2 linked regions of the Occultella kanbiaonis genome follow. The protein of the gene in region 1 binds, or shares a complex with, the protein of each later gene. Links are inferred from orthologs where the notes say so. Each region holds a gene or a part of one and is shown in the gene's direction. Other genes may lie near its edges. The genes, in order: GKS42_RS23430 and GKS42_RS13650.

Region 1 (15,610 bases):
GGTGCCCGGACCCGACCTCCCGAAGAAGGTCTCGGAGGTGAAGCGGTGGCTGGCCGCACACCCGGACGTCGACCCGGCCGACCTCGCCCCGCATCCGGGCCAGAAGGCGGCGGGCCGTAGTGCCGCGATCCGCGCCCTGGGCGCGATCGCCACCCCGGCGGCGCTGACGGTGCTCGGGCGGTACGCGCAGGAGAGCTATCCGGACGCCGTCCTCGACGAGCTGCACAAGGCGTGGGGCAACTTCGACCGCCGCGAGTTCGCGGCCACCATGTTCCGCCAGGCGCCGTACACGCTCGACCTCGGCGTGGCCCCGTCGATCGAGGGCATCGGCGCCGTACCCGACCTGACCAGCCTGGACGTGGTCCTCACCGACGGCGCCGACCTTTCTCCGTTGGCCGAGTGCACCGGCCTGCGCACGCTCAGGGTCGGCGCCGAGGGAGCGCCCGGCCTGCTCGGGGTCGAACCGATCCTCGGCCTGCCAGAGCTGACCGAACTGCATCTGACCCGGACCACCCGCAACGCGGACCTGACCCCCCTCGTCGGTCTGGCCGTGCGGCGGATGCGGCTCGACCTGGACGGCGCCGACGGCGCGTTCCTGCTGGACATGCCCGCCCTGGAGAGCCTGCGGCTCGCCGGTGACCCCGACTGGGACGACGCGCGCGCCGCGGAGCCCGACGCCACGGTCGAACAGGCCAAGGCAGCGCTCGCCGACGTCGTCCTGGAACTGGCCCGTAGGGGCGTCCGGGTCGCGGTCTACAAGCACCAGCGTTCCTGGGTCACCGGGCTGCTCGAGCGGGCCGAGGCGGCCGATGACATCGCCATCGTCGACCGCAGCGGCTACGTCGGTCTCACCAACGACGAGGCGGCCCTCGAGAACATCGGCCGGCACCTCTTCGCGAACCTCCTGCCCTAGGAACACCGAACCAGAAGGAAGACACCATGCACACCCGCACCCTCGGACACGACCTCCACGTCTCAGCCATCGGCCTCGGCGCGATGGGCATGTCGCAGAGCTACGGACCCAACCCCGGAAGCCGCGACGACATGATCGGCGTGCTGCGCGGGGCCGTCGAACGCGGCGTCACGTTCATCGACACCGCGGAGGCCTACGGCCCCTACGTGAACGAGGAACTCGTCGGCGAGGCCCTCGAGCCGATCCGTGGCGACGTCGTCATCGCGACCAAGTTCGGCTGGAACATCGTCGACGGCGCGTCGTCCGGCGTCGACAGCCGCCCGGAGCAGATCCGCCGGGTCGCCGACGCGTCCCTGAAGCGGCTCCGCACCGACGTCATCGACCTCTTCTACCAGCACCGGGTGGACCCGAACGTCCCGATCGAGGACGTCGCGGGGACCGTCGCCGAACTCGTCCAGGCCGGCAAGGTCCGGCACTTCGGCCTCTCCGAGGCAGGGGCCGGCACGATCCGCCGCGCCCACGCCGTGCACCCGGTCACCGCCGTGCAGAGCGAGTACTCGCTGTGGACCCGCGACCCGGAGCCCGAGGTGCTGCCCACGCTCGCCGAGCTCGGCATCGGGTTCGTGCCGTTCAGCCCGCTCGGCAAGGGATTCCTCACCGGCACCGTGGATACGTCCACCAGCTTCGCCGAGGGCGACATCCGCAACCGCGTGCCCCGGTTCGAGGCCGGGAACCTGGCGGCCAACGCAGCGATCGTGGACCACGTCCGCACGCTGGCGGCGACAAAGGGCGTGAGCCCCGGTCAGATCGCGCTCGCGTGGCTGCTCGCGAAGCAGCCGTGGATCGTCCCGATCCCGGGCACGCGACGGATCGCTCGCGTCGAGGAGAACGCCGCGGCGACCGCCGTCGCGCTGTCCGCGGACGACGTCGCCGACCTCGACGCCCTCACCGACCGCATCCCGGTCAGCGGCAACCGCTACAACGACGCCGGCATGGCGATGGTCGGCATCTGACGCAGACGGCGCAGGCACCGCCGGGCGTGGGCCTCACCGCGCCCGGCGGTACCGGTCAGCGCCAGCCGAGCTCGGGCGCGACGTGCGTGAACACCGACTCGAGGACGTGCGCGTTGTAGTCGACGCCGAGCTGGTTCGGGACCGTCAGCAGCACGGTGTCGGCCGCGGCGATCGCCTCGTCACCCCGGAGCTGGGCGACGAGGGCCTCGGGCACGTCGGCGTACGAGCGGCCGAACACCGCCCGCGTGCCGTCGATCTGGCTGAACTGATCCCCACGGTCGCCACTGCCGAGGAAGTAGCTGCGGTCACGGTCGTCAACGATCGGGAAGATCGAGCGCGACACCGACACGCGCGGTTCGAAGCCGTGGTCGTGCTCGGCCCACTCCGCGCGGTAGGCATCGATCTGCTTGCGCTGCTGCACGTGGAACGGCTCGCCCGACTCGTCGAACTTGAGCGTCGAGGACATGAGGTTCATTCCCTCCTGGGCGGTCCAGCGTGCGGTCGCGTCCGAACCCGCGCCCCACCAGATGCGCTGCCGCAACCCTTCGGAGTACGGCTCGACCCGGAGCAGACCGGGTGGGTTGGGGAACATCGGCCGTGGGTTCGGTTCCGCGAACTTCTCGCCGGCAAGGATCCTCAGCGCCACCTCGGTGTGCCGGCGCGCCATGTCCGCGTCCGTCTCCCCCTCGGCAGGCGCGAACCCGAAGTGGCGCCAGCCGTCGACGACCTGCTCCGGTGAACCCCTCGAGATCCCGAGCTGGAGCCGGCCGCCTGCGATGAGATCTGCGGCGCCGGCGTCCTCGGCGAACGCCAGCGGGTTCACGTAGCGCATGTCGATCACCCCGGTGCCGATCTCGATGCGGCTCGTCCTGGCACCGGCCGCGGCCAGGAGGGGGAACGGCGAGCCGAGCTGCCGAGCGAAGTGGTGCACGCGGAAGTAGGCGCCGTCCGCGCCGAGCTCCTCCGCGGCAACGGTGAGATCGATGCTCTGCAGCAGCGCGTCGGCGGCGGTCCGGACGGCCGAGGTGGGATGCGGGGTCCAGTGCCCGAAGGACAGGAATCCGATGTTCTTGCGGGAGCTCATCGCCAGTCAACCTCGCGCCGATCGGCGGTATTCCTCGCCTCCGCTCAGGCGTGCGCCGCCTCCTCGGCGTCCACGGCCGCCTTCCACTCGCGCTTGGCGGCCCGCCACCCCTCGTCGTCCAGGCCCCGGCGCCAGTAGCCGGAGATGGACAGGTCCGCCGTCGGCAGGCGCCGCTCGAAGCGCAGGTACGAGCGGATCTCGCGGACCACGTCCGCGTCCCCGTGAACGAAGGCCTGCACCCGGCCCGGCAGGAACTCGAGCTCCCGCACGGCCTCCACCAGCTCCACCCCCGGCGGGCGCGGTGAGGTCTCCCGGTGGATCCACCGCACCTGCGCCTGCGCGGCCGTCAGCAGGGGTTGCTCCTCGGCCGGGTCGCAGACCTCGATGAACGCGCGCACCGGGATGTCCGTCGGCATCGCCTCCAGGGCTGCCGCGATCGCGGGCAGCGCGCTCTCGTCGCCCATCAACAGGTGCCAGTCCGCCGTGGGATCCGGCGCGTACCCGCCGCCGGGACCCCGGAACTGCACCTCGTCCCCGGGCTCCACCGCGACCGACCACGGCCCGGCGATCCCCTCATCGCCATGGACCACGAAGTCCAGGGTCATCCGGCCGGTCTGGGCGTCCCAGGCGCGGATCGTGTAGGTCCGCAGCACCGGCCACCGCTCGGCGGGAAGCGTCCCCTTGACCTCGTCCAGGTCGAACGGCTCGCTCACCCCGGAACCGGGCCGCGGCAGCACCAGCTTCACGTACGAGTCGGTCAGCCCGCTGAACTCGATCGGCAGCGGCTGCCCGTCGAGACCGGCCAGCACCACTCGCCGCATCTGTGGGGTGACGTTCTCGGCGGAGACCACCTCGGCCCGGATCGCGGACCCTCCACGGCGGTTGGGCTCAGGCTGGGACATGACGAACTCCTCGACTTAGACCAAGGCCACCCTAACCCGGTCCTCGAGGGCGGGCGGTGGGGCCTGCGTCACACTGATCCGATGGACCATGCCGCCGACCCGCTGGAACCGGCTGCGGGCGTCATCGTGCTCACCTCGCGCACGATGCACACGACGACCACGGTGCTGCACGACTGGCGTGAGGCCGTCCTCGTCGACCCCGCCTGGCACGCCGACGAACTCGACGCGATCGCCGAGCTCCTCGCCGCGCGGTCGCTGCGCGTGGTCCTCGGCTGGTCCACGCACGCCCACCACGACCACCTGCTCTGGCACGAGCGATTCGGAACCGCTCCGCGACTTGCCACGACCGCGGCGGCGAGGTCCGCCGTCGGGCATATCGACGAGGTACGCGCCGCGCTGGCGGCGGACCTGCGGCCGCTCGCGGGCCAGGTCACGGCGTACGACGGCGGGGCGTTGCCCTGGGCGGGAGGCGTCGCCGAGGTCGTCGCGCACGACGCGCACGCGCCCGGGCACGGGGCGCTATGGCTGCCCGGGGTGGACGTGCTGATCGCCGGTGACATGCTCTCCGACCTCGAGATCCCGCTGGCCGGCGAGACCGGGCTCGCGGCCTACGCGCGGGGGCTGGACCGGCTCGCGCCGTACGTCGAGAGGGCGGCGGTGCTCATCCCGGGGCACGGGCACCCGGCTCTGGCCGGCACGGCCGACTCCCCCACGGCCCGGCTGACCGCCGACCGCGCCTACCTCGCCGGACTGTCCCGCGAGCCTACGGACGACGACCCGCGCCTGGCCGCCGGTCCCGCCTGGCTGCGCGAGGAGCACGCGGCCAACCGGCGAGCCACCTGACCACGCGCGATGGGGCCTCGGTCAGGCGTTGACCTTGGTCCTGCGCTCCGCCTTCTCCTTGGCCCGGAGCGCCTTCTCCGTGACCGGCTCGTTGCCGCTCGCCCGCTGCTGACGCTTGTACTCGCGCGCCTGTGCCTGGCGCTCGGCCTCCACGCCGGTGCCGATGGTGGCGCCGATGTGCTTGTCGGTGTAGCCGAACGCCTCCACCAGGTCGGCGGCGTGCACCCGCAGGCGGGGCAGCAGCCGGTTGATGTAGGAGGTCACGGTGGCCGCCCGCTGGGTCGAGATCCGCCCGTGGATCAGGTACCAGGAGAGGTTCTTCTCGATGGTCACCAGCCCGAACAGGTCCCGCAGCCAGGTCAGCACCTGGCGGGTGTCCGGGTCCTCGATCCGGGCGAGCGCCTCGGTGAACGCCTCCCACTGGAGCAGTTCGCCATGAGCGCGGGCCGCCTCGATGAGTTCGTGCTGGTTGTCGTTGAACACCTGGGCGCCGACCTCGGGCGAGGCACCCTTGGCGCCCCGGAGCGAGGTGGCGATGCCCTCGATCATGGTCTCGACGCGGTCCTCGAGGAGTTCGCGCTGGGCCTCCGGATCACGGAGCTCACCGGCGGAACGGGCCTTGGAGCCCCAGTCCTGGATGGACTGCGCGGCGCGGCGCAGCGGGGTCCGGTGCAGGGTCATGTCCACCGCGCGGTCGGCCACGTACCGCACCGCTCCCGCGACGTCCATCTTCGCCATGGACCGGCCGTAGTCGGCGAGCAGCCGCTTGCCGACGAGCTGCAGCAGCACCGTGTTGTCGCCCTCGAAGGTGGTGTACACGTCCATGTCCTGGTGCAGGCCGACCAGTTTGTTCTCGGCCATGTAGCCGGCGCCGCCGCAGGCCTCGCGGGCGGTCTGGATGGTCTCCATCGCGAGCCAGGTGCTCAGTGGCTTCGACGCGGCGGCGAGGGTCTCGAGGTCCTGGCGGTCGGAGTCGGTGTCGAACTCGCCGGAGAACACCTCGTGGAAGCGCTGCAGCAGCTGGTTGTGCGTGAACTGGGCCGCATAGGTACGGGCGAGGAGCGGCAGCAGCCGGCGCTGGTGCTGCTGGTAGTCCATGATCACGGTCTCCACCGTGTCGTCGGCGCCGGTGAACTGGCGGCGCTCGTTGCCGTACCGGATCGCCGTGGCCAGCGCCATCTTGGACACCGCCACCGAGGACCCGCCGAGCGAGACCCGGCCCTGGACGAGCGTGCCGAGCATGGTGAAGAACCTCCGCCCGGGGCTGTCGATCGGTGAGGAGTACTCGCCCTCGGGCGTGACGTCCCCGTACCTGTTCAGCAGGTTGGTCCGCGGGATCCGCACGTTCTCGAACGCGAGCCGGCCGTTGTCGACGCCGTTCAGGCCACCCTTGAGGCCGTCGTCCTCGCCCCGCACGCCGGGCAGGAAGTCACCGGTGGTGCCATCCGCCTTCGCGGCCCGGATCGGGGTGTAGAAGGCGTGCACACCGTGGTTCACGCCACCGGTGATCAGCTGCGCGAACACCACCGCGGCCGTGCCGTGCTCACCGGCGTTGCCGATGTAGTCCTTCCACGCACCACGGAACGGGGTGTTGATCACGAACTCCTCGGTCCGCGGGTCGTACGTCGCGGTCGTCGCGAGCTCGGCGACGTCGGAGCCGTGCCCGATCTCGGTCATCGCGAAGCAGCCGGGCACGGTCAGGTCCATGGCGCCGGGCAGGAACGTGTCGTGGTGGTGGTCGGTGCCCAGGTGCAGGATGGCCGCCGCGAACAGACCCCACTGGACGCCGCCCTTGATCTGCAGGGACGGGTCCCCGACCACGAGCTCCTCGAAACCCGCGATGTTGCCGCCCGGGTCGTCCGAGCCGCCCAGCCGCTCAGGGAACGCCCGCTGCACCAAGCCGTTCTCCACCAGGAGCTTGGCCTGCTCGAGGACGCGCGCGCGGTGCTCGCGGTAGGGCTGGCCCTCGATCTTGCGGAACCGCTCGTCCAGCATCCACTCGCGCATCTCGCGGCGGATCTGGGCCCAGCGGCCGTCCACCAGATCGGCGACGACCGCGGTGTCGAAGTGCAGACGCGCGGGGGTGGTGGGCTTGGCGGTGCTGCTCATGCTTCCTCCGTTGGAACTGTCGAGATCCGGGTGATGCCGGGCAGCGGGGCGCTCGCCCCGGCCCAGAGCCAGTTGCTGATGAGGACCACGAGGCGGTCGGGGTCCAGGCGGTCCACGGGGTTCAGGGCGAGCCAGGACTCGGCCGAACCTCGTACGAACCCGACCACGCCGGCCGCCCAGGCGTCGGCCAGACGCGGGTCGGACGTGGATCCGGTCAGTACCTCACGCAGCGGTGCCGCGACGTAGTCGGTGAGGGTGGTCAGGAAGTCGGAGACGTCCGCGTCCGGGCCGGGGGCGCCGTCACCGGACCGGGTCACGAACCGGTAGACGTTCGTCGACTGCGCCAGGGTGCCGACGTAGATCCCGACCATCGCGCGGAGCCGATCCTGTGGGCTGCCGGCGCCGTGCGCGGCCTCCTCGAACGCACCGGACATCTCCGCCAGGACCATGGCCCCGACGGCGGACCGCAGGCCGGCCTTGTCCGTGAAGTACCGGTACACGATCGACTTCGACGTGCCCATCTGGGCGGCCATCTCATCCATCGACAGCTCGGCGCCGCCGTGGTGGACGGCCCGGCGCGCGGCGTGGCACAGCTCGGCCCGGCGCTCGGCACGGTGGGCGTCCCATCGGCGCGAGCGGCCGTCCGCATCGGAGCCCTGCGGCTCCGCCGGTGTCGTGGTGACTGTGGCCCTACTCACGTACTGAGAGTATCAGGTACTGTTGGTAGTAGGCACGTGTCGATGCGGGAGCCGCACCTGACACGCCGGGCTCCGGATGCGATCCGGCGCCTGATCAGGACACGATCAGAGCACGACCACGACCATCAGTTCCGAGTCGCAACGATCAGAACGAGGAGTTCCATGCCCAGCACTTCCAGCCCCCGCCGCGCCGCGGTGATCGGGTCCAACCGCATCCCCTTCGGGAAGGCCGGTGGCGCGTACGCCAACGCCACCAACCTGGACATGCTCGGCGCCGCCCTCTCCGGACTCGTGGCCAGGTTCCAGCTGCAGGGCGAGCGGCTCGGGGACGTGGCCGGCGGCGCAGTGCTCAAGCACTCCCGTGACTTCAACATGACCCGCGAGGCCGTCCTGGGGTCCGCGCTGTCCCCGCAGACCCCGGCGTTCGACGTCCAACGCGCCTGCGGCACGAGCCTCGAGACGGTCACCGCGATCGCGAACAAGATCGCGCTCGGCCAGATCGACTCCGGGATCGCCGCCGGTGTCGACTCCACCTCCGACGCCCCGATCGTGGTCAGCGACCGGCTCCGCCGTACCCTCATCAAGCTCTCCCGCGCCAAGACCCTGCCGGACCGGCTGAAGCTGGTCGCGAGCATCCGCCCCGGAGACCTGGCTCCCGTTGCCCCGGACGTCGCCGAGCCCCGCACCGGGCTGTCGATGGGCGAGCACCAGGCGCTCACCACGTTGAAGTGGAAGATCACCCGTGAGGCCCAGGACGAGATCGCCCTCGCGTCCCACACGAACCTTGCGCAGGCATATGAGGACGGCCTCTTCGATGACCTGATCACCCCCTACCGTGGCCTCGTCCGGGACGAGTCGCTGCGCTCGGACACGTCCGCGGAGAAGCTCGCGAAGCTCAAGCCCGTGTTCGGCAAGGGCCTCGGTGAGGGCGTCGCCACGATGACGGCGGGCAACTCGACACCGCTGTCCGACGGCGCCGCGACCGTTCTGCTCGGCACGGACGAGTGGGCCGCCGAGCGCGGCCTGCCGGTGCTTGCGCACGTGGTCGACGCCGAGGCCGCCGCGGTCGACTTCGTCCGCGGCGAGGAGGGCCTGCTCATGGGCGGTGCCTACGCCGTGCCGCGCCTGCTGCACCGCAACAAGCTGGTCCTCGCCGACTTCGACTTCATCGAGATCCACGAGGCGTTCGCCTCCACCGTGCTCACCACCACGGCCGCGTGGGCGGACGAGAAGTTCATGGTCTCCAAGGTCGGCCTGCCCCCGCTCGGCAAGCTCAACCCGGCCGTGCTCAACGTGGCCGGTTCATCGCTGGCCGCGGGGCACCCGTTCGGCGCCACCGGCGCGCGGATCGTCGGCACCCTGGCCAGCCTGTTGTCCCGGGCGAAGCAGGCCCGGCCCGACGGCGGAGGAGTGCGCGGGCTCATCTCCGTCTGCGCCGCCGGTGGCCAGGCCGTCGCGATGATCCTGGAAGCAGCATGAGCGACGCCTACCTCGAGCTCGTGAACTCGGGCGTCACGAAGACGCTCGCGAAGAAGCTCGGACTGCCACGCCCGGCACACCTGCGCCGCACCGACCCGGCCGCCGTCGATACCCCGCTCATCCCGGGCCGGGCCCTGGTCATCGGCGAGGGTCCGGACACGGACGCGGTCGCCCGGACGCTGCTCGGCTGGGACCTGGACGTGCACCGCAACGTCCCCGATGGCCGGATCGGGGCCGTCGTGGTGGTCCTGACCGACCTGACCCGGCCCGAGCAGGCCTCCCAGCGGGTCCTCGCGCTCGGGTCGGTGCTGCGCTCGCTCGCCCCCGGTGGCCGCGTGGTCACCGTCTCCCGGGCCGCCGGCCCGCACGACGAGCCGGCCGTCGCAGCGGTGCGCACCGGCGTGGACGGCCTGCTCCGCTCGATCGCGAAGGAGCTGCGCGCCGGTGCGACCGGCAACGGAATCGTGCTCGGCGACCAGATCAGCCCCGACGCGCCCTCCGCCGTCGGGGCGCTGCGGTTCCTGTTGTCCGCCCGCTCGGCGTTCGTGGACGGCCAGTTCGTCCACGTGAACACGGCCGACGGCGTCGCACCGGCGGACTGGACGCGTCCGCTCCAGGGGCGGGTCGCCGTGGTGACGGGTGCCGCGCGCGGCATCGGCGCGGAGATCGCCCGGGTGCTGCACCGCGACGGCGCACAGGTGCTCGGCGTGGACGTGCCGGCGGCCGGGGAATCACTGGCCTCGGTGATGAACCAGGTCGGCGGCATCGCGCTGCAGCTCGACATCACCGGCGCCGACGCCGCCGCACGCATCATCGAGCGGGCCAGGTCCCGGTACGGCAGGATCGACATCGTCGTGCACAACGCCGGGATCACGCGGGACAAGCTCCTCGCCAACATGAAGCCGGACCACTGGGACTCGGTGGTCGCCGTGAACGTTCATGCGCAGCTGCGCATGAACGAGGCGTTCCTGGCCACGGACGGCCTGAGCCCGGACGGGCTGCGGCTCGTCTCGCTCGCGTCCACGTCGGGGATCGCCGGCAACCGCGGTCAGACGAACTACGGGTTCTCCAAGGCCGCCGTGATCGGGATGACCCGAGCCCTCGCGCCGCGGCTCGCCCACGGGGCCGGGACCGCGAACGCCGTCGCACCGGGCTTCATCGAGACCGAGATGACGGCGCGGATCCCCGCGCTGACCCGCCAGGTGGCCCGCCGGCTGAACTCGCTGCAGCAGGGCGGCCAACCGGTTGACGTCGCCGAGACGATCGCGTTCCTGGCGTCGCCGCAGGCCGGTGGCATCAACGGTGAGGTGCTGCGGGTGTGCGGGCAGAACCTGGTGGGCCAGTGAGTACCCGCCGCGAGCAGCTCCTGCCGGAGGTTCCCTCGCTCACCTCGCTCTACGGGCAGGCCGTGGCCCGGTCCGCCCGCCTGATGGTGCGCCGGCCCGGCCCGATCGTGGCCCGGTTGCCCGAGATCTCCTACCGGGTCGACGACGTGCGGGTCGACCGGGCCCAGCTGGCCGCCTACCAGCACCTGCTCGGCGAAGCCGGCTCGGACACCCTGCCCGCCGGGTACGTTCACGTGCTCGGATTCCCGGTCGCCATGGCCGTGATGGCACGGGAGGACTTCCCGCTGCCGCTGATGGGCATGGTGCACGTGGCCAACCAGGTCCAGCAGCGCCACCCCGTACACGCCGAGGACGTGCTGACCGTCCGGGCGTGGGCGCAGAACCTGCGCGCGCACCGCTCGGGGACCCAGGTGGACCTGGTCACCGAGGTCGGCCAGGCCGACGGCCTGGACGTGCTGTGGCGCGGGGTGTCCACCTACCTGGCCAAGGGCAAGCCGCTCAAGGGACTGGCTCTGGTGGAGGCGGCCGACGGCGGCGCCTCCTCGGGTGCGTACCCCACCGACACGCCGCTGCCGGAGGCGACCGCGAACTGGCGCCTCGGCGCCTCGACGGGCCGGCGCTACGCCGACGTGTCCGGGGACCGGAACCCGATCCACCTGTCCGGGCTGAGCGCGAAACTCTTCAGCTTCAAGCGGGCGATCGCGCATGGGATGTACACGGCATCGCGAGCGCTGGCCGCCGTCGGTCCGGCGCGGGGCGACGCGTTCACGTGGGAGGTGGAGTTCCGGAAGCCGGTCTACCTGCCCGGGCAGGTCGCCCTGAATCTGACCGCCAGCGATGCGGGCACCACGTTCCTGGGCTGGGACCCGAGAACCGGCACCCGGCACTTCTCCGGGGCGGTCCAGCCGCTGCCGTGAGCCGTACCCGGTGGCGCCGGTCCGCTGCACAGGGCTCGAGCCAGGCCCGTCGGCCCGGCCCGAGGTGCGCCGAGGTCAAGCCGTGGTGACGTCCCGGCGGGCGAACCTGACCAGGCCCACCGCGACCGCACCGGCCGCGACGGCGGTCATCACCACCGAGCACCGCGGAGCCGGTGGCGCCCGTGCCCTCCGGATCCAGCCCGAACACGATCGAGGACGGGGGGATGCCCACACCGGCGATCAGGGCTGAGGGCGGTCACCACGGCGTATCCGGCCGACGACTGCGCATGGATCCCGAGCCTGCGGGACCGGAGCAGTTCGGTGCGGCCCAGCTCCTCCTCGCCACGCCCGTTGCAGGTCACCAGGAAGGCCACGCCCAAGGCCAGAGCGACGGCGCCGGTGATCCAGATCTTCGTCCAGACGGCGCCACCGAGGGTGTTCGCGGCCGCGGGGATGAACCCTGGGTGCGCCCACCCGCCAGGGTCGCGGTGGTCATCGTCCCGCTCCGTTCAGCGCGGCGAGCTCGTCCCCGTAGTGGCTGAGGAAGAGCTCCTCCGGCGACGGCGGTGCGGCAGCGATGGACCTCGGCTGCAGCCGGGCGACCTCGGCCAGCATCGTCGGGAGTCGGCGTCGTCCACAGCGAACGTGACGTACTCGCCGTCGGCGTCCAGGTCGCGCATCCTTCCCGGAGGCGTCCGCCCGTCGTGCGAGCACGGCCGTCCGAGAGATCGGTTTCCGATCATTCGGGCGATCTCTTGTCCTTGATTCTCCAACGTTGTAATCTTGGCGGCTCGCGCTAGTTGACCGATTCAACGATGAAGACGAGAGACACCAATGACGACGACACGACGCCAGTTCCTTGCCATGGCCTCGATGGGGGCTGCCGGCCTCGGCCTCGCCGGCTGCAGCCGCGGAGACACCGGTGATGGTGACGGCGGCGGTGGTGGCGGCGGCGGCGGTGATGGAGACAGCACGTCCCTGACCCTCACCTGGTGGGGCAACCCGACCCGCAATCAGAACACGACCGACGCCATCGACGCGTTCACGACCGAGAACCCGAACTTCTCCATCGAGGCCCAGCCCGGCGAATGGGCCAGCTACTGGGACAGGCTGGCCACCCAGACCGCCGGGAACACGGCGCCCGACATCATCCAGATGGACATGGCCTACATCAGCGAGTACGGGCAGCGCGGGGCACTCCTGGACCTCGCCGAATACGGACTCGACACCAGCAAGTTCATCGAGGGCACCGCGGACTCCGGCGTCATCGAGGGCACGAACTACGGCGTCAACGCCGGCATCAACTCCCCCTCGGTCCTGTTCAACGCGGCCATGTTCGAGGAACTCGGCGTTGACCTCCCCGATGACACGACCTGGACCTGGGACGACTGGCTGACGACGGCCATCGCGATCACCGAGGCGTCCGGCGGGGAGATCATCGGCACGACGGCCTTCATCTCCAACGACGTGATGCTCAGCGCCTGGTTGCGGCAGCGGGGCAAGGAACTGTTCATCGAGGGCAACCAGCCCGGTTTCGACGTGTCCGACATCACGGAGTGGCTCGAGTACCACCTGCAGTTCGCCGACGCCGGCGCGATGCCCTCGGCCTCCCAGATTACCGAGGAGGCCTCACTGCCGTTCGACCAGGGCCGGCTCCTGACCGGCACCGCGGCCATGTCGATGTACTGGTCGAACCAGCTGGACGCGGCCGAGGCCGCGGGCGGCACCGAGTACGCGATGCTGCGCTACCCGAGCTTCGACGGCGACGCCACCACCCGCAAGGCCTGGTACAAGGCGTCGATGCTGTGGTCGGCCTCTGCGCGCACCGAGAACCCCGAGGCGGCCGTCGAGGTCATCAACTGGTGGGTCAACAGCACCGAGGCCGCCGAGATCTGCCTCTCCGAGCGCGGTATCCCCGCGAACGGCGAGATCGCGGAGCACATCAGTTCGATGCTGTCCGACCCCCAGCAACGGGTCGCGGCCTTCATCGCGGACATCGAGCCCGAGCTCGGCGACACCCCGATCGCGCCGCCGCCCGGCGGTGGCCAGCTGGGATCCCTGCTCCTGCGCTACTCGAGTGACCTGCTGTTCGACAAGCTCACTGTCGAGGAGGCGGCCACCGGCTTCTACGACGAGCTCGTCACGAGCCTCGGTGGCTGACGCGTGAGCGCCCTCTCCGAGCTCTCCAAGCTCAGGACCGGCGGTCATCAGACCCCGGAACAGCGCGCGGCTCGGCGCAAGGAGACGAGCCGGGACAACCGGGCCGGGTATGCGTTCCTGGCACCCTGGCTCGTCGGTCTGTTCGCATTCACGATCGGCCCGATGCTCGCGTCGCTCTACCTGTCGTTCACCGACTACAACCTGATCCAGTCACCGAACTTCACCGGGTTCGACAACATCGTGCGGATGCTCGGTGACGACCGGCTGCACCAGTCGCTGCGGGTGACGTTCACCTATGTGCTGGTGGGCGTGCCTCTGCAGCTGATCGTCGCACTCGGGATCGCGCTGCTTCTGAACAAGGGCATGCGGGGGCTGCCGTTCTACAGGTCCGTGTTCTACCTACCCTCCATGCTCGGCGGGTCGGTCGCGGTCTCGTTGCTGTGGCGACAGATCTTCGGGACCGACGGTCTCATCAACCAGCTCCTGCGGGCGCTCGGCGTCGACGCCACCATCGGCTACGTCTCCCATCCGGACTATGCCCTCTGGACGCTGATCCTGTTGCACGTGTGGACATTCGGGTCACCGATGGTGATCTTCCTCGCCGGGCTGCGGCAGATCCCGACGATGTACTACGAGGCGGCCGCCCTGGACGGTGCCAACTCGCGCAAGATCTTCCTGAGGGTCACCCTGCCGTTGCTCTCCCCGATCATCTTCTTCAACCTGGTGCTGCAGGTCATCGGTGCGTTCCAGTCCTTCACGCAGGCCTTCATCGTCTCCGGTGGGTCCGGCGGGCCGTCCGACTCGACGTTGTTCTACACGCTCTATCTGTATGAGCGCGGCTTCACCAACTTCCAGATGGGCTACGCGTCTGCCATGGCCTGGCTGCTCCTCGTCATCATCGCCGCCTTCACCGCGATCAACTTCTTCGCCGCAAAGTATTGGGTCTTCTACGATGACTGATGTCGAACTGATGGCCGGGCCACGACCCGATGCGGTGAGCCGGCTGCGCTCGGTCGGCAAACATGCACTGCTGATCGCCGCGAGCCTGGTGATGATCTACCCGCTCGTCTGGATGCTTGTCAGTTCACTACGCCCCACCGACGTGATCTTCCGGACCCCGGGGCTCTGGCTCAACGAGCTCTACCTGGACAACTACATCGAGGGCTGGACTGCGCTGGCCCGCCCGTTCGACTGGTACATCGTGAACTCGGGCATCGTCGTCGTGGGAGCAGTGGTGGGGAACCTGCTGTCCTGTTCGCTCGCGGCCTACGCATTCGCCCGGCTGAAGTTCCGGCTGCGCACCCTGTGGTTCGCGATCATGCTGATGACGATCATGCTGCCGTTCCACGTCGTGATCGTGCCCCAGTACATCGTGTTCAACACCTTCGGGATGGTGAACACGTTCCTTCCGCTGGTGCTGCCGAAGTTCCTCGCCACCGATGCGTTCTTCGTGTTCCTCATGGTCCAATTCATCCGGGGCATCCCGCGCGAACTGGACGAAGCGGCACGCATCGATGGCTGCGGGCATTTCCGCATCTTCTTCCGGATCATCATCCCGCTGATGGTGCCGGCCCTGGCGACTGCGGCGATCTTCACCTTCATCTGGACCTGGAGCGACTTCTTCACGTCGCTGATCTATCTGACCGCGCCGGATATGTACACCGTGCCCCTGGCCCTGCGTTCCTTCCTGGACGCAACCTCGGGCAGCAACTGGGGCGCGATGTTCGCCATGTCGATCGTGTCGCTCGTGCCGCTGTTCCTGGTGTTCCTGTTCGGTCAGAAGTACCTGATCCAGGGCATCGCCACCACCGGCGGCAAGTAGCGGGCCGCCGAGGACCGCACCTGCTCGCCGAGAGTCAGCGACGACAGGTGCGGTCCGACGGTCGGCCGGGCGGCGGGCGACCCCGAGACGGGCTCAGGCCGCCGCGTCGAGCGCGCGCAGGTGGGCGAGGGAGTCCCGGAGCTCCGGTTCGAAGTCGCTGAAGTGGCACTCCACGCTCACCGGCCCGGTGTAGCCGCCCTCACGCAGTGCCGTGAGGAACGCCGCCAGCGGCCAGTCCCCCTGCCCGGGCGGGATGCGCCCGGAGTCGGCGATGTGGGCGTGCCCGATCCGCGCGCCTGCCACCCGGACCACGTCCAACGGCTC
Region 2 (14,361 bases), 2.2 Mb from region 1 along the record:
GACGCTGAGGCCGCCGCACTCGCGGCCGCCGACCGCGCCGACGCCGCCGCCGAGTACGCCTCCTGGCTGGGTGCTGACGGCGAGCTGACCGTCCCCGCCGACTGGCTGGCGGAGGTACCGGAGGAGCTCCTCGCGGAGATCTTCGGAGTTCCCACCACGGAGCCCGGCGCCCCGGACCCGGCCGAAGCAGAACCCAGGACCGTGGACGCCGATGACCTCGCCGAACTCGCCCCTGGGCCCGAGTTGCTGAGCCTGCTCCTGGCGGCGGACAGTCTGCGCGGAGACTCGTACACAACGCTCGAGGAGATGGCGGCCTGGGACCGGGTCAGCTCGTGGGCGGCAGGCAAGGTCCGCGAACGCGCGTCGCTCGTGGGACAGGATGTGCGGCTTGAACTGGGTCCGGCGGCCGCACGCACGGCCGGGACGAAGAACACGAACTTCGCCGGCGAGGAGGTGGCCATGCGGCTCGGCTGCTCCAAGCAGCGCGGCCGCAACCTGATCCGAACCGGTGATGCGCTGCGACACGAGTGCATCTCGACCGCCGACGCCCTCGCCGCCGGTGAGATAGACGTCGCGAAGGCCGAGCTCATCGTGGCCGCCGTCGAGCACCTGTCCTCGGACCAGGCGATCGAGGTGCAGGACATCGTCCTCCCCAAGGCACGGCACCGGCCGCACCACCAGGTCCGCCAAGATCTGGCGCGTGCGGTCGCGGAGGTGGATCACGCGCACTTCACCCAGCGGGCGCAGGAGGCGGCCAAGAGACGGCGGGTCGATCGCCCGAGACCGCTCGGCGACGGGATGAGTGGACTCTATGCCGTCATGCCCACGCTGGACGCTGCGGCCGTGGACGCCGCCCTCGACGGCGCCGCGCGCGCTGCGCGTGCCAACGGGGACCCGAACACCATCGAACAGTTGCGAGCGGACTTCCTCGGCCTGTTCGGGCACACCGCCCTGGCCACCGGGACCATCGCGATCCAGCTCCCGGCGGGTACGGATGCTCCGATCGCCGGCGCGTCGTTGGCGAACGCTCCTTCCGTGACGGACGGCCGGTCGGGCCCCGCTCCGTCCGGCACTGCCGTGTCCGACCCGCCCGCACCGGGCACCGTGTCCGGCCCGCCCGCGGCCGGCCCTGCGACCCCATCCGTGCCTGTCGGCGGCCAGTGCACCTTGCCACCGGTCATTCTCGGCCTCGTCGCCCCGTTCGACGCCGCCGCCCTCATGGCCGACGGTGTCGTGCCCACGGCTCGTGCGATCGCACGGTACCTCGCGATCGCCGACCGCACCGGACGCGATCGCGAGCTGGTGATCAATGCGCTGAGCCCCGCCGGAATCGAGTGGTATCGCGACCGCATGCGCGAGGAGGAGCGCCGGCTACGGGTGCGCAACGCGCCACCCGGCCCAGTGACTCCCATCGTCGGTGCACTCCCTGGCATGCCCGTGCCCCCTCCACCGCAGGCGGATGCTCCAACCCGCGCGATCCGGCCCACCGGCACCGCTGCGCCCAGCGGCATCACTCCGCCCACCAGCAAAGCGATCCGGACCGGCGCGGCCGCGGCCCACGGCGCGGCCGCGGCCCACGGCACGGCCCTGTCCACGCCGCACCCGACGCCGAGGTACCAGCGCGTTGACCCCGGACTGCTCGAGGGCGGCGCCCACCTCCGCGGCGACACGGTGACAACGCCGTCCGCGCTCGGGGCAGCGGCCACACCGCGGTCTGCGTTCGGCCTCGTCATCTCCCGCAGCGAGGTCGATCTCGCTTCGCCTCCCGTCTCCGACCCGGAGCCCACGCGGGCCGTCCCGGCGTCGGGCACCGTGCTGCACCGATACCCGATCGGCTCGTCGGCCGGCCGCCGGGCCCGGGTGGACGTCACGATGCCGATCACCACCCTCCTCGGCGGCGACGCTCCGGCTTACGTCACCTCACTGGGGCCGATCCCAGCCAGAGACGCGCGCGCCTACGCTGCGCAGGCGACGCTACGCCGTCTGCTCACCGACCCCGCATCCGGCACCGTCCTGGACGTCGGCACCACGACCTACACTCCCCCGGTCGGGCTCGCGGACCACGTACGCCAGCGCAACCAGACCTGCGTGGCCCCGGGCTGCTCGCAACCGGCCGTCGACTCCGAGCTCGACCACACGGTGCCCTATCCCGCCGGCCCGACGGCGGCACACAACCTCGGGCCACTGTGCAAGCGGCACCATCTGCTGAAGACACACGCCCGCTACCGCCTCGTCCAGCCCACGCCCGGCGTGTTCGAGTGGACCACGCCGACCGGTCAGCGGTATCGCAAACTCACCGCCGGGGACACGATCCGCCTCGCCCGTGAGGTGGCCCCCGCAGCCGCGGATCGTCGGGACGAGCCGCCGCCGTTCTGACCGGCCGGCCACACTATGCTCGCCTCATGCCGACCTTTCTCATCCTCACCGAAGAAGCTCTCCGCGAGAGCGACGTGAAGAACATCCTCAATCTTCACGACGACCCGGAGGCGACCTTCGAGGTACTGGTGCCGGCCGACACCGAGCGCAACATCGTCACCGACTTCATCGACCACCTGAGTCTGTTCGAGATGCGCGAGGCGTGGGATGCCCTCGTCCATCGCGCCGACAAGCAGAAGGCCAAGTTCACCGCGGACATCTCCCTGGGCGCGTCGCTGGAGCGTCTCAGCGCAGCCGGTGCGACGGCGTCCGGCTCGGTCATCGCGGACGACCCGCTGCCGGCGGTGAAGCAGGCCGTGAACAACCTGAACGCCGCCGAGCTGATCGTGGTCACGCGGCCGCACGCCGTCGAGGACACGTTCCACCAGGACTGGGCCTCGAGGGCCCGCGAGGAGCTCGGTGTGCCGGTGCTCCACTTCTACGCGGGCACCGACTTCGTCGGCTGAGGCTTCGACGGGCTTCGTCGGCCGACATTTCCACACGGGTACCGAATCCGGTCGGCTGCCATGACGACCTGTCAACTCGCTCAGAACCCGCTGTCCGCCCGGCTCAGAACCCGCTGTCGGTGGGCCGCGGGTAATACGTCCGCAGTGCCCGCAGCTGGTTGACCTGCGCCAGCAGCCGGTATGCCCACCGCTTCACGTTGCGGTCCTTGCGGTACTTCAGCGGGTGCACGGCACGGCGACGCCGCAGCACCCCGCGTGCCTGCGAGAGCAGTGCCTCGTCGCGCACGTACCGACCCAGCACGAACGTCGGAATGTACGCATAGATGCCCTCCGCCGTCGCCCGCTGTGGCTCGACCCGTCGACCACGCACCAGGTCCTCGACGAGCACCTGAGCGGTACTCACCCCGCCGACGTTCGCGTAGTAGTGCGATCGCCCAAGGCGCGGGTTGATGTCCAGCAGCCGGGCTCGGCCGTCACGCGGGTCGATCTTGAAGTCGACGCTCGCGAACCCGCGGAATCCCACCTCGGCGAGCACCGCACGCACGGATTCCACGAGCTCGGCGTCGTAGTCGACCATGATGATCGCCGAGTTCCCGATGAACGTTGGCTGGTGCATCGCCAGTAACACCCGCCCGGAGGCGGCCATGGTGAGGTCCCCGTGGGAGTCGACGTAGCAGTTCACCACCCGGTTCCACGTGTCGTCACCGGGCACGAGCTCCTGCAGCAGCATGGTCCCGCCGTACTCGGCAGCGGCGATCCGCTCCAGCTCGCGCACGAGCGTGTCGGCGTCGTCGAGCGCGTAGACCTTCCGCCGGCCCGCGAACTTCAGCTCCTCGAACTCGGCGCCCGCGAACGGCTTCATCACGATCGGGAACGTCAGCCGCGCCGCCGCAGCCCGCCACGCCGGCTCGTCCCTTGGCAGCGCCGCGACGGCCACGGTGGCCGGCGCGAGGATCCCGAGCCGCTCCAGTACCGCGTACATCGAGGTCTTGTCCGCGAGGGCATCGACGGTCGCCGCGTCGGCGAACGGGATCACGTAGTTCTCCTCGAGCCGCTCCCGATGCCGCAGCACGAACGCGAGCTGGTGGTCGGAGTTGACCACCAGGATCCGGTCCGCGCCGGCGTGCGCCGCGGCCACGGTGTCGAGCGCGGCAAGGATCGTTGCGTCGTCGGCGCCGTCGCCGATGAGCACGTTGTCCAGGATCGCCGAGTCGTTGATCGGCCCCCGCGGCAACTCGCTGATGACGACAGACCGCACCCCGTACGCCTCATGGAAGGACCGCGCCATCGCGTAGATACCGAGGTCGGTGCCGAGCAGCACCGGGCAGAGCGTCCGGTTGGTCATGGGCGCGCGTCCTCCGTGCGGTTCTGGCGGGTGGGTGGTTCGCTGCGCGGGGCCGATGCCCGACGGCGGAACGTGGGTGAGTCTAGCGGCCCACCTTCGGCGCGCCTCTCGTGGGTTGGCCCCGCGCGGCTTAGCCTGAACAAGTGAACGTGCAGCAGACGCCGGTCGCGCCCCCCGACTTCGAGGCGGCTCTGTTGAGCCTGCGTGGGCACCGTATGCGTCCGGAGTTCCACCTCGAGGAGGTGCCGGCCCCGACGCGGATCGCGCCGTACGCCCTGGCACTCACAGGGGAGGTCAACCCGACCCGGGACCCGGACGACATGCTCGGCAACGGACGGTTCGTGGTGCTCTACGACCCCGAGGGCCAGGAGGCCTGGAACGGCGAGTTCCGGGTGATCATCATGGCCCGGGCCGAGCTGGAACCCGAGTTCTCCGCGGACCCGATGCTGGGCGAGGTCGGCTGGTCCTGGCTCACCGACGCGCTCGAGGCAGAGGGGGCCGAGCACCATTCGCTCTCGGGCACCGTGACCCGCGTGCTCTCGGAGACCTTCGGCGGCCTGCACCTTCGGTCCGGGGAGGTGGAGATCGAGATCCGGGCGTCCTGGACGCCGGAGGGCACCGACCTGGCACCGCACCTGCGTGCCTGGGCGCTGCTGTCCTGCCAGACTGCCGGTCTACCGCCGATCCCGGACAACGTGAGCCCACTGAACAGGAAGCGATGACCGACGTCGAGCCCACGGCCCCCGAACTACGCCCTCTCCTCGAACCGGCGGGTGGGGTCCCCGAGGTCACCAGCACCGCCGCCGCCCTTGACGAGGTCACCGAGCGGATGGCTGCCGGCACCGGGCCGGTCGCCGTGGACGCCGAGCGTGCGTCCGGCTACCGGTACGGCCAGCACGCCTACCTCGTGCAGATCCGCCGTGCCGGGGCCGGCACCGCCCTGATCGATCCGCGCGAGCTCCCGGACCTCAGCGGGCTGAGTGCCGCGCTCGACGGCGTCGAGTGGGTTCTGCACGCCGCCAACCAGGACCTGCCGTGCCTCGCGGAACTGAACTTCACGCCGTCACGCCTCTTCGACACCGAGCTCGCCGGCCGCCTCCTCGGCCGCGACCGGGTCGGCCTCGGCCCCATGGTCGCGGGCGAGCTCGGTTTCGCCCTCGCGAAGGAGCACTCGGCCGCCGACTGGTCCGAGCGTCCGCTGCCGGAGAGCTGGTTGCGCTATGCGGCCCTCGACGTCGAGGTCCTCGTCGAGCTGCGCGACGTGCTCGCCGGTCAGCTCGCCGAGGCCGGGAAGCTCGACTGGGCCGAGCAGGAGTTCGAGGCGATCCGCGTCGCTCCGCCACCCTCGCCGCGGATCGACCCATGGCGCCGCACCTCCGGCACGCACCTGGTCCGCGACACCCAGGGACTCGCGATCGTGCGCGAGCTCTGGCACACCCGTGAGATCGAGGCCGAGCGCGCCGACATCTCCCCGGGCCGGATCCTGCCCGACGCCGCGATCGTCGCCGCCGCGCAGGCCAAGCCGCGCAGCCAGGCTGCGCTCGCCGAGCTCCGTCCGTTCAAGAACCGCGGCGCCGCCCGCCGCCTACCCACCTGGGCCGCGGCCGTCGCGCGAGCGCTCACGCTGGGTCCCGGGGACCTGCCGGCCAAGCGGACCCCGCTCGGCGACACCCTGCCCCCGCCGCGTGCCTGGCGGGACCGCAACCCCGAGGGTGCCGTCCGCCTCGAGAACGTCCGCCACGACGTGCGCGAGCTCGCCGACAGCCTCGACGTACCGCAGGAGAACCTGCTCACACCGGAGTTCCAGCGCCGGATCGCATGGGCGCCACCGCGTCGGATCACCCCGGAGACGGTCTCGATCGCGCTGACCGACCTCGGTGCGCGGCCGTGGCAGGTGGAACTCGTCGCCGAGCCGATCGCCCGCGCGCTCGTGGCTCCGCCGCTCGTGAAGGATCCCACCGCGACCCAGGATGACGGCTAGAACGGCCAGATGGGCGCGCACCGCCCAGGGGGCCCGAACGGCCCGCGCCGCGAGAACGGCCCGAACCGGAACAGCACCCGGAACGACCCCGCGGGCCTCGTAACCCGAACCTGCTCAGAACACCAGCAACCCACGCGCCGCGAACTGGTCGCGCACCCGCTGGGTGAGTTCCGCCGTCGGCGGTCTCGTGTCGGCGAGCTCGTACGGGATCCCGCACCGCGCCCACTTCTCGCGCCCCATCTGGTGCAGCGGCAGCACCTCGACGCGCTCCACCGAGGGCAGCGACGCGGCGTAGTCGGCCACCAGTGCCACGTTGTCCGGGTCGTCGGTCAGGCCCGGAACGAGCACGAACCGGATCCAGGTGGCGATGCCGGCGTCACTGAGCCGGCGCCCGAACCGAAGCGTCGGTCCGAGGTCCCGCCCGGTCACCCGGCGGTAGGTGTTCGGATCCCCGGACTTCACGTCCAGCAGCACCAGATCGGTGTCGGCGAGCATCACATCGGTCGCGTTCGCACCCAGATACCCGGACGTGTCCAGCGTGGTGTGCACCCCCAGCTCCTTCGCTCCGGCGAGGATCCTGCCGAGGAACGTCGGCTGCATGAGCGCCTCGCCGCCGGAGACGGTCAGCCCGCCGCCGGTCGCAGCGAACACGTGCCGGTATCGGGCCACCCGGGTCAGCACTTCCGCCACATCGGTCAGCCGCCCGTCCCGGATCCGCCAGGTGTCCGGGTTGTGGCAGTACAGGCAACGCAGCGGACACCCGGACAGGAACAGCGTCATCCGGGTCCCGGGCCCGTCCACTGCGGTCACGAGCTCCCAGGAGTGCACCGAGCCGAGCTCCCCGAGCCGGATCCGCGCCAGCCGGACGGAGCGGTCCTCCCGCGCCACCTCCGGCGCCCGGCCACCCGCCACGGCCCGCACATCCGGGCCGGGCGCCGTCACAACCATCACACGCTCCCGTGGAAGGTCCGCGAGAGCACGTCGAGCTGCTGCTCGCGGGTCAGCCGCACGAAGTTCACCGCGTACCCGGACACCCTGATGGTCAGCTGCGGATAGTTCTCGGGATGCAGCATGGCGTCCTCGAGGGTTTCCCGGTTCAACACGTTCACGTTCAGGTGGAAGCCGCCCGCACCCATGTACGCGTCCAGCAGCCCGCGCAGGTTGCCGACCTGCTCCTGGCCCGTCCGGCCGAGCCCGCTGGGCACCACGGTGGTGGTCAGCGAGATCCCGTCCTGCGCCTCGCCGTAGGGGATCTTGGCCACGCTCAGGGCCGCCGCGAGCATGCCGTGCGTGTCCCGTCCGTTCATCGGGTTCGCCCCGGGCGCGAACGGATCTCCGGCCCGGCGTCCGTCTGGGGTGTTACCGGTGTGCTTGCCGTACACCACGTTCGACGTGATCGTCAGCACCGACTGGGTGTGCACGGAACCGCGGTAGGTGGGCCGGGTGCGCAGCTTCGCCATGAACGAACGCACCAGGTCGACGGCGATCGCGTCGGCCCGGTCGTCGTCGTTGCCGTACCGGGGAAACTCGCCGGTGACCTCGTAGTCGGTGACCAGACCGCACTCGTCCCGGACCGGCCGCACGCTCGCGTACCGGATCGCCGAGAGCGAGTCCGCCGCCACGCTCAGGCCGGCGATGCCGCACGCCATGGTGCGCAGGATGTCACGGTCGTGCAGCGCCATCTCCAGGCGCTCGTATGCATACTTGTCGTGCATGTAGTGGATGCAGTTCAGCGCGTCGACGTAGGTCTCGGCGAGCCAGTCCAGAAGCGTGTCGTATCGGGCCCGGACGTCGTCGTACTCGAGCACGTCCCCGGTCACGGGCGAGGTCTCGGGCGCGACCTGGGCCCCGGTGACCTCGTCCCGTCCGCCGTTGATCGCGTACAGAAGCGCCTTGGCGATGTTCACCCGGGCGCCGAAGTACTGCATCTGCTTGCCGATGGCCATCGCGGATACGCAACAGGCGACGCCCGCGTCGTCACCCCAGTCACCGCGGACCAGTTCATCCGACTCGTATTGGATCGCGGATGTGTCGATCGAGACCTGCGCGCAGAACCTCTTGAACCCCTCGGGCAGCAGCGGGCTCCAGAGCACCGTGAGGTTGGGCTCCGGTGCCGGGCCCAGGTTGTACAGCGTCTGCAGCATTCGGAACGAGTTCCGGGTGACCAGGGTCCGACCATCGGCGCCCATGCCACCGATCGACTCGGTGACCCAGGTGGGGTCCCCTGAGAACAGTGCGTCGTAGTCCGGGGTGCGTAGGAACCGGACGATCCGCAACTTGATGACCAGGTCGTCGATCAGTTCCTGCGCGCCGGTCTCGTCCAGCACACCCGACTCGAGGTCACGCTGCAGGAAGACGTCCAGGAACGTCGAGGTCCGCCCGAGTGACATCGCCGCCCCGTTCTGGTCCTTCACCGCGGCCAGGAACGCGAAGTACAGCCACTGCACCGCCTCGGATGCGGTCCGGGCCGGCCCGGAGACGTCGAAGCCGTAGCCGGCGGCCATGGTGCGCAGATCCTCCAGGGCCCGGAGCTGTTCGGCGTTCTCCTCCCGGTCGCGGATCACGTCCTCGAGCGAGGGCCGCTCCCCCAGTTCCTCCCGCTCGCGGCGCTTGTCCGCGATCAGGGCGTCCACGCCGTACAGGGCGAGGCGACGGTAGTCCCCGATGATCCGGCCCCGACCGTAGGCGTCCGGCAGCCCGGTGATGATGTGGCTCGACCGGGCCCGGCGTACGGCCGGCGGATAGACGTCGAACACGCCGTCGTTGTGGGTCTTGCGGTACGTCGTGAAGACGGTCGCGAGCCCCGGGTCGACCGGGTACCCGTAGGTCTTCAGGGCCGTCTCGACCATCCGCCAGCCCCCGTTGGGCATGATCGCCCGCTTCAGTGGAGCGTCGGTCTGCAACCCGACGATGATCTCGTCGTCTCGATCGATGTAGCCCGGCCCGTGCGAGGTGATGCCCGACGGCGTCCTGGCGTCCACGTCGTACACGCCGCGTTCTCGTTCGGCCGGGAACATCGCCTCCAGGCGCTGCCACACCCGGGTGGTCCGCTCGGTGGGTCCGGTCAGGAACGATCCGTCACCGGTGTACGGCGTGTAGTTGCGCTGGATGAAGTCCCGAACGTCGACGCGCTCCTGCCACGGGCCAGGGGCGAAGTCGTGCCAGGCCCCATGGGCCGCCCGTTCGTGCGTCGTCGTGGTCATCGCCGCAATCCCTTCCCTTGCCTGGCCCCTCGCTCCCTTCAACCCTAGGAACGGCACCGACGGGAATCCCGGGACCAAAGACCGTCCGGCCCGGTGTGCCGGATCACATCCACGCCGTATAGAGTGGCCCCGGAGTTACCTAGTACTCGCAGTCCCAGAAGTCCCGCAGACGTGACCAGGAGGTCGCCCGATGCCCCTACTCGGTCGAGATGTTGTGCTCGTCGATGCCGTTCGCTCCCCCTTCGGGCGGGCCAGGCCCGACGGCCTGTACGCCAACACCCGCGCGGACGACATCGCCGTCGCAGTCGTGCGGGACCTGCTCCGGCGCAACCCCGGCGTCCCGGTCACTTCCATCGGTGACGTCGCCATCGCCGCCACCACCCAGTCCGGCGACCAGGGCCTGACCCTTGGCCGCACGGTCGCCCTGCTGGCCGGGCTGCCGACCACGGTCCCGGGCTTCGCGATCGACCGCATGTGCGCGGGAGCGATGACCGCCGTCACCACGCTCGCGTCCGGAATCGCCGTCGGTGCCGTCGACGCAGCCCTGGCCGGCGGCGTCGAACACATGGGCCGTCACCCCCTCGGCCGTGACGCCGAGCCGAACCCCCGGTTCGTCGCCGAGCGGATCGTCTCCCCGGACGCCCTGGTCATGGGCGCGACCGCGGAGAACCTCCACGACCGGTTCCCGGCGCTGACGAAGGAACGCGCGGACGCGTTCGGTGCGGCCTCCCAGGCGAAGTACGCGGCGGCGCTGGCCGCCGGGCACATCACCGGCGACCTGGTCCCGGTCGGCGTGCCTGACCCCGAGCGCGGCTGGGGCCTTGCCACCGCCGATGAGCCGCCCCGGCCCGGCACCACGGTCGAGGGCATGGCCGGCCTGCCGACCCCGTTCCGGCCGGGCGGGCGGGTCACCGCGGCGACCTCCTCGCCGTTGACTGACGGGGCGACGGCGGCCCTGCTGGTCGCGGGCGACGTCGCCGCCGCGTGGGGCCTGGCCCCGAAGCTGCGGCTGGTCTCCTACGCGTACGCCGGCGTCCCGCCCGAGGTGATGGGCCTCGGTCCCGTGCCGGCCACCGAGCGCGCCCTGGAGATCGCGGGCCTGTCCATCTCAGACATCGGCCTGTTCGAGCTGAACGAGGCGTTCGCCGTGCAGGTGCTCTCGTTCCTGGACGCGTTCGGCATCGCCGACGACGATCCCCGGGTCAACCCCTACGGTGGCGCGATCGCCGTCGGGCACCCGCTCGCCGCGTCCGGCGTGCGCCTGATGTCCCAGCTCGCCCACCAGTTCGCCGCGCACCCGGAGGTCCGCTACGGCATCACCGCCATGTGCGTGGGCCTGGGCCAGGGCGGCTCCGTCATCTGGGAGAACCCCCACCACCCCGACTACGCCGTTGCCACCGAGGAGAACAACCGATGAGCGAGCGCATCACCCGCGCCCTGGTCCGCGACGTCCAGCTCGATGACCTCGGCACCCTGGCCCTGATCACCCTCGACAACGGCCTCGATTTCACGAAGCCGAACACGCTCGGCGCCGGCGGCATGGCGTCGCTGCGGGAGGCCGTCGAGGCCGTCGCGGCCCGCGCCGCCGCCGGCGAGATCGTCGCCGCCGCCGTCACCGGCAAGCCGTTCCACTTCGCGGCCGGCGCCGACCTGAAGGCCGCGGCCGGCATCACGACGACCGTGCAGGCCCGGGAGATCGCCGAGGCGGGTCACAACACCTATCGGATCCTCACCGACATGGCCGTCCCGACGTTCGCCTACGTCGGCGGGGTCGCGCTCGGCGGCGGCATGGAACTGGCTCTCTCGGCCACCTACCGGACCGTCGCCGGCTCGGTGCGCAACCTCGGCCTGCCCGAGGTGTTCCTCGGCCTGATCCCCGGCTGGGGCGGCACGTTCCTGGCGCCGCACCTGATCGGCATCGAGAAGGCACTGGGCGTGGTGGTGGAGAACCCGCTGCGCAACAACCGCCAGCTCAAGGCCGACGAGGCCGTCGAGCTCGGCCTGATGGATGTCGCCCTGGAACCCGCGGACTTCCTCGCCGAGTCGCTGCGCTGGAGCGCCCGCGTACTCCGCGGCGAGGTCTCTCCGACCCGTCCCGAGCCGATCGACGAAGCCGGCCGCGCCCGGTGGCTCGAGGCCGTGGAGGCGGCCCGGGCCAAGGTGGACGCCCGTCTGCACGGTGCCGCACCGGCCCCGTACGTGGCCCTCGATCTGCTCGCACTCGCCGCGGACGGTGACAAGGACGCGTCCTTCGCCGCCGAGAACGACGCACTGGCCGACCTGATCGTCTCACCGGAGTTCAAGGCCGGTGTGTACGCGTTCGACCTGACCTCCTCCCGCGCCAAGCGGCCGGTGGGTGCGCCGCCCACGGAACTGGCCCGGCCGGTGCGTTCCGTCGGCGTGGTCGGTGCGGGGCTGATGGCCTCCCAGCTGGCGCTGCTGTTCGCGCGCCGGATGCGCCTGCCGGTGATCATGCGGGACCTGGACGCCGACCGTGCCGAGAAGGGCCTCGGGTTCGTCCGGGTCGAGGTGGCCAAGCTCGCCGAGCAGGGTCGGATCGGAGCCGACGAGGCAAACCGGATCACCTCCCTGGTGACCGCGACAACCGACCTGGCCGACCTCGCGGACCGAGACCTGGTCATCGAGGCGGTCTTCGAGGAGCTCGACGTGAAGAAGAAGGTGTTCGCCGAGCTCGAGACGGTCGTCGGTGCGGACACGATCCTCGCCACGAACACGTCCGCGCTGTCGATCACCGCCATGGCTGCCGACCTCGCCCATCCCGAGCGGGTCGTCGGGCTGCACTTCTTCAACCCGGTCGCGCAGATGCCGCTCGTCGAGGTGATTCGCGCCGAACGGACCGACGACGCTGCCTACGCCACCGCGTTCGCCGTCGCCAAGGCGTCGGGCAAGTCGGCGATCGCCGTCGCCGACGCGCCCGGCTTCGTCGTGAACCGGCTGCTCGTGCGTCTGCTCGGCGAGGTCCTCGGTGCCCTCGAGGACGGCACCGACGTACCCACCGCGGACGCCGCGCTGCGGCCGCTCGGCCTACCCATGGGGCCGTTCCAGCTGCTGCAGCTGGTCGGGCCCGCCGTCGCCATGCACGTCCTGGACACGCTCCGCGAGAACCTCGGCGACCGCTACCCGACCTCGCCCGGGCTGGCCCGGATGGTCACCGACGGCACGCCCTTCGTCACCTACGAGGGTCGTCCCACGGCGGCCTCACCGGTGGACCCGGGGATCGAGCGGTACTTCGGATCCCGGTCCGGCCGGGCCTACACGGCGCCGGAGTTACTGGACCGGGTCGGCGGCGCACTCGCGGAGGAGGTCACCCTGATGCTGGACGAGCAGGTGGTCTCCGATGCGGCCGACATCGACCTCGGGATGATCCTGGGCGCCGGTTGGCCGTTCCACCTGGGTGGGATCACGCCGTACCTGCGCCGGTCGGGTCACCTGACCCGTGACGTGGCGAGCTGAGGCCGCTCGAACAGGGAGGGCTGCGGTGGGGCGTGGGTCGGGTCGACGCCGTCGAAGAGGCTGCTGACCGACTCACCCTCATGGATCCGCCGGATCGCCTCGGCGAACAGCTGGGAGACGGACCGAACGACCAGTGAGTGCCAGTCGCCCGGCGCGGGCACCGTGTCCGTGGTGACCACCTCGGTGACCATCGGGTGTTCGCTCAGGCGAGCCACCGCATTGCCGGTGAACAGGCCGTGGGTGCAGGCGATCGACGCCTCGTGGCAGCCCTCCTCGGCGAGCTTGGACAACAGCTCGACGATCGAGCCACCGGTCGCGATCTCGTCGTCGAGCACGATCGCCCGCTTGCCGGCGACGTCGCCCACGATGGCGTCGATGACCACCTTGTCGTCCGCGAGCCGCTGCTTGCTGCCCGCGGCGACCGGCAGGCCGAGCAGCCGCGCGAACTGGGTCGCGGTCTTCGCGTTCCCCAGGTCCGGCGACACCACGATCGAGTCGGACAGGTCACGGTCGCGGTAGTGGTCGGCGAGCACCCCGAGGGCGGTCAGGTGGTCCACCGGCACCGAGAAGAACCCGTGCACCTGCGGCGAGTGCAGCGTCATCGTGAGGATCCGGTCCGCGCCCGCCGCGACCAGCATGTCCGCGACCAGGCGCCCGCCGAGGGAGATCCGGGACGCGTCCTTCTTGTCCGACCGGGCGTAGGCGAAGTGCGGGATCACCGCCGTGATCTGCGCGGCCGAGGCGCCCTTGGCCGCGTCGATCATCAGGAGCAGCTCCATCAGGTGCTCCTGGGTGGGTGGCACCAGTGGCTGGACGATGTAGACGTCCCGCTGACGGCAGTTCGCCAGTAGCTGCGCCTGCAGGCAGTCGTTGCTGAACCGGGAGGTCTCCGACGGGGACACCTCGATCCCCAGCTCGTCACAGATCAGCTGAGCGAGCGCGGGGTGCGCGCTGCCGGTGAACACCACAATGTCTCGCATACACGTGCCTTTCGGGGGTCTGCTGGCGATGTTAGGGGATCTGGTCGAGGGCGGCGCGACGGTCCGTGCGCGCGGCCACCGCCGCAGCCGTGTCCCGGGCGACGTCCTTGGCCCGCAGGCCGAGGTCGGCGATGAGCTGGGACCTGCTCGCGTGGCCGAGGAACCTGGTCGGGATGCCGTGCGTACGCACGCCGACAGCCACCTCCCGCTCGGCCAGGGCGTCCCGGATCGCAGCCCCCACGCCCCCCTGGACCACTCCGTCCTCGATGGTGACGACGAGGTCGTGCCGCGCGGCAGCGTCGAGGATCTGTTCCGGCACCGGCAGTGCCCACCGGGGGTCGACGACGGTGCTGCCGATCCCCTGCCGGCCGAGCCGTGTCCCGACCTCGACGGCCGTGGCCGCGAACGGGCCGACGCCCACCACGAGGACCCGGGCGTCACCGTCGCCTGCGGTCCGGGCGAGCACGTCGACGACGCCGTCCCGCTGGATCGCCGG

What was found.
Region 2: the proteins of GKS42_RS23430 (region 1) and GKS42_RS13650 are in contact, whole or in part, in a solved structure (PDB 8BNU), measured with the Escherichia coli proteins. The link is inferred for Occultella kanbiaonis from one-to-one orthologs.

The regions. Positions count from the first base shown.
Region 1 is NZ_CP046175.1:5,115,868-5,131,477, forward strand. What follows is about bases 7,019-9,882. They hold GKS42_RS23430 (acetyl-CoA C-acetyltransferase), read left to right. Parts: upstream 7,019-7,724; coding sequence 7,725-9,041; downstream 9,042-9,882. Other genes in these bases: GKS42_RS23425 (TetR/AcrR family transcriptional regulator), read right to left, coding at 7,019-7,562; GKS42_RS23435 (3-oxoacyl-ACP reductase), read left to right, coding at 9,038-9,882. In the rest of the region: GKS42_RS23395 (hypothetical protein), read left to right, coding at 1-913; GKS42_RS23400 (aldo/keto reductase), read left to right, coding at 940-1,926; GKS42_RS23405 (LLM class flavin-dependent oxidoreductase), read right to left, coding at 1,982-3,010; GKS42_RS23410 (siderophore-interacting protein), read right to left, coding at 3,055-3,912; GKS42_RS23415 (MBL fold metallo-hydrolase), read left to right, coding at 3,994-4,755; GKS42_RS23420 (acyl-CoA dehydrogenase family protein), read right to left, coding at 4,777-6,864; more of GKS42_RS23425, read right to left, coding at 6,861-7,018; more of GKS42_RS23435, read left to right, coding at 9,883-10,387; GKS42_RS23440 (MaoC/PaaZ C-terminal domain-containing protein), read left to right, coding at 10,384-11,304; GKS42_RS26825 (hypothetical protein), read right to left, coding at 11,797-11,919; GKS42_RS23450 (ABC transporter substrate-binding protein), read left to right, coding at 12,139-13,464; GKS42_RS23455 (carbohydrate ABC transporter permease), read left to right, coding at 13,468-14,424; GKS42_RS23460 (carbohydrate ABC transporter permease), read left to right, coding at 14,435-15,286; GKS42_RS23465 (sugar phosphate isomerase/epimerase family protein), read right to left, coding at 15,380-15,610.
Region 2 is NZ_CP046175.1:2,946,904-2,961,264, forward strand. The notes cover bases 10,356-13,354. They hold GKS42_RS13650 (3-hydroxyacyl-CoA dehydrogenase NAD-binding domain-containing protein), read left to right. Parts: upstream 10,356-10,824; coding sequence 10,825-12,885; downstream 12,886-13,354. Other genes in these bases: GKS42_RS13645 (thiolase family protein), read left to right, coding at 10,356-10,828; GKS42_RS13655 (ribose-phosphate diphosphokinase), read right to left, coding at 12,858-13,354. Outside these bases: GKS42_RS13610 (HNH endonuclease signature motif containing protein), read left to right, coding at 1-2,376; GKS42_RS13615 (hypothetical protein), read left to right, coding at 2,403-2,882; GKS42_RS13620 (carboxylate--amine ligase), read right to left, coding at 2,986-4,227; GKS42_RS13625 (DUF3000 domain-containing protein), read left to right, coding at 4,371-4,949; GKS42_RS13630 (HRDC domain-containing protein), read left to right, coding at 4,946-6,208; pflA (pyruvate formate-lyase-activating protein), read right to left, coding at 6,323-7,156; pflB (formate C-acetyltransferase), read right to left, coding at 7,156-9,411; more of GKS42_RS13645, read left to right, coding at 9,602-10,355; more of GKS42_RS13655, read right to left, coding at 13,355-13,865; dxs (1-deoxy-D-xylulose-5-phosphate synthase), read right to left, coding at 13,897-14,361. UniProt on the Escherichia coli protein: Catalyzes the formation of a hydroxyacyl-CoA by addition of water on enoyl-CoA. Also exhibits 3-hydroxyacyl-CoA epimerase and 3-hydroxyacyl-CoA dehydrogenase activities.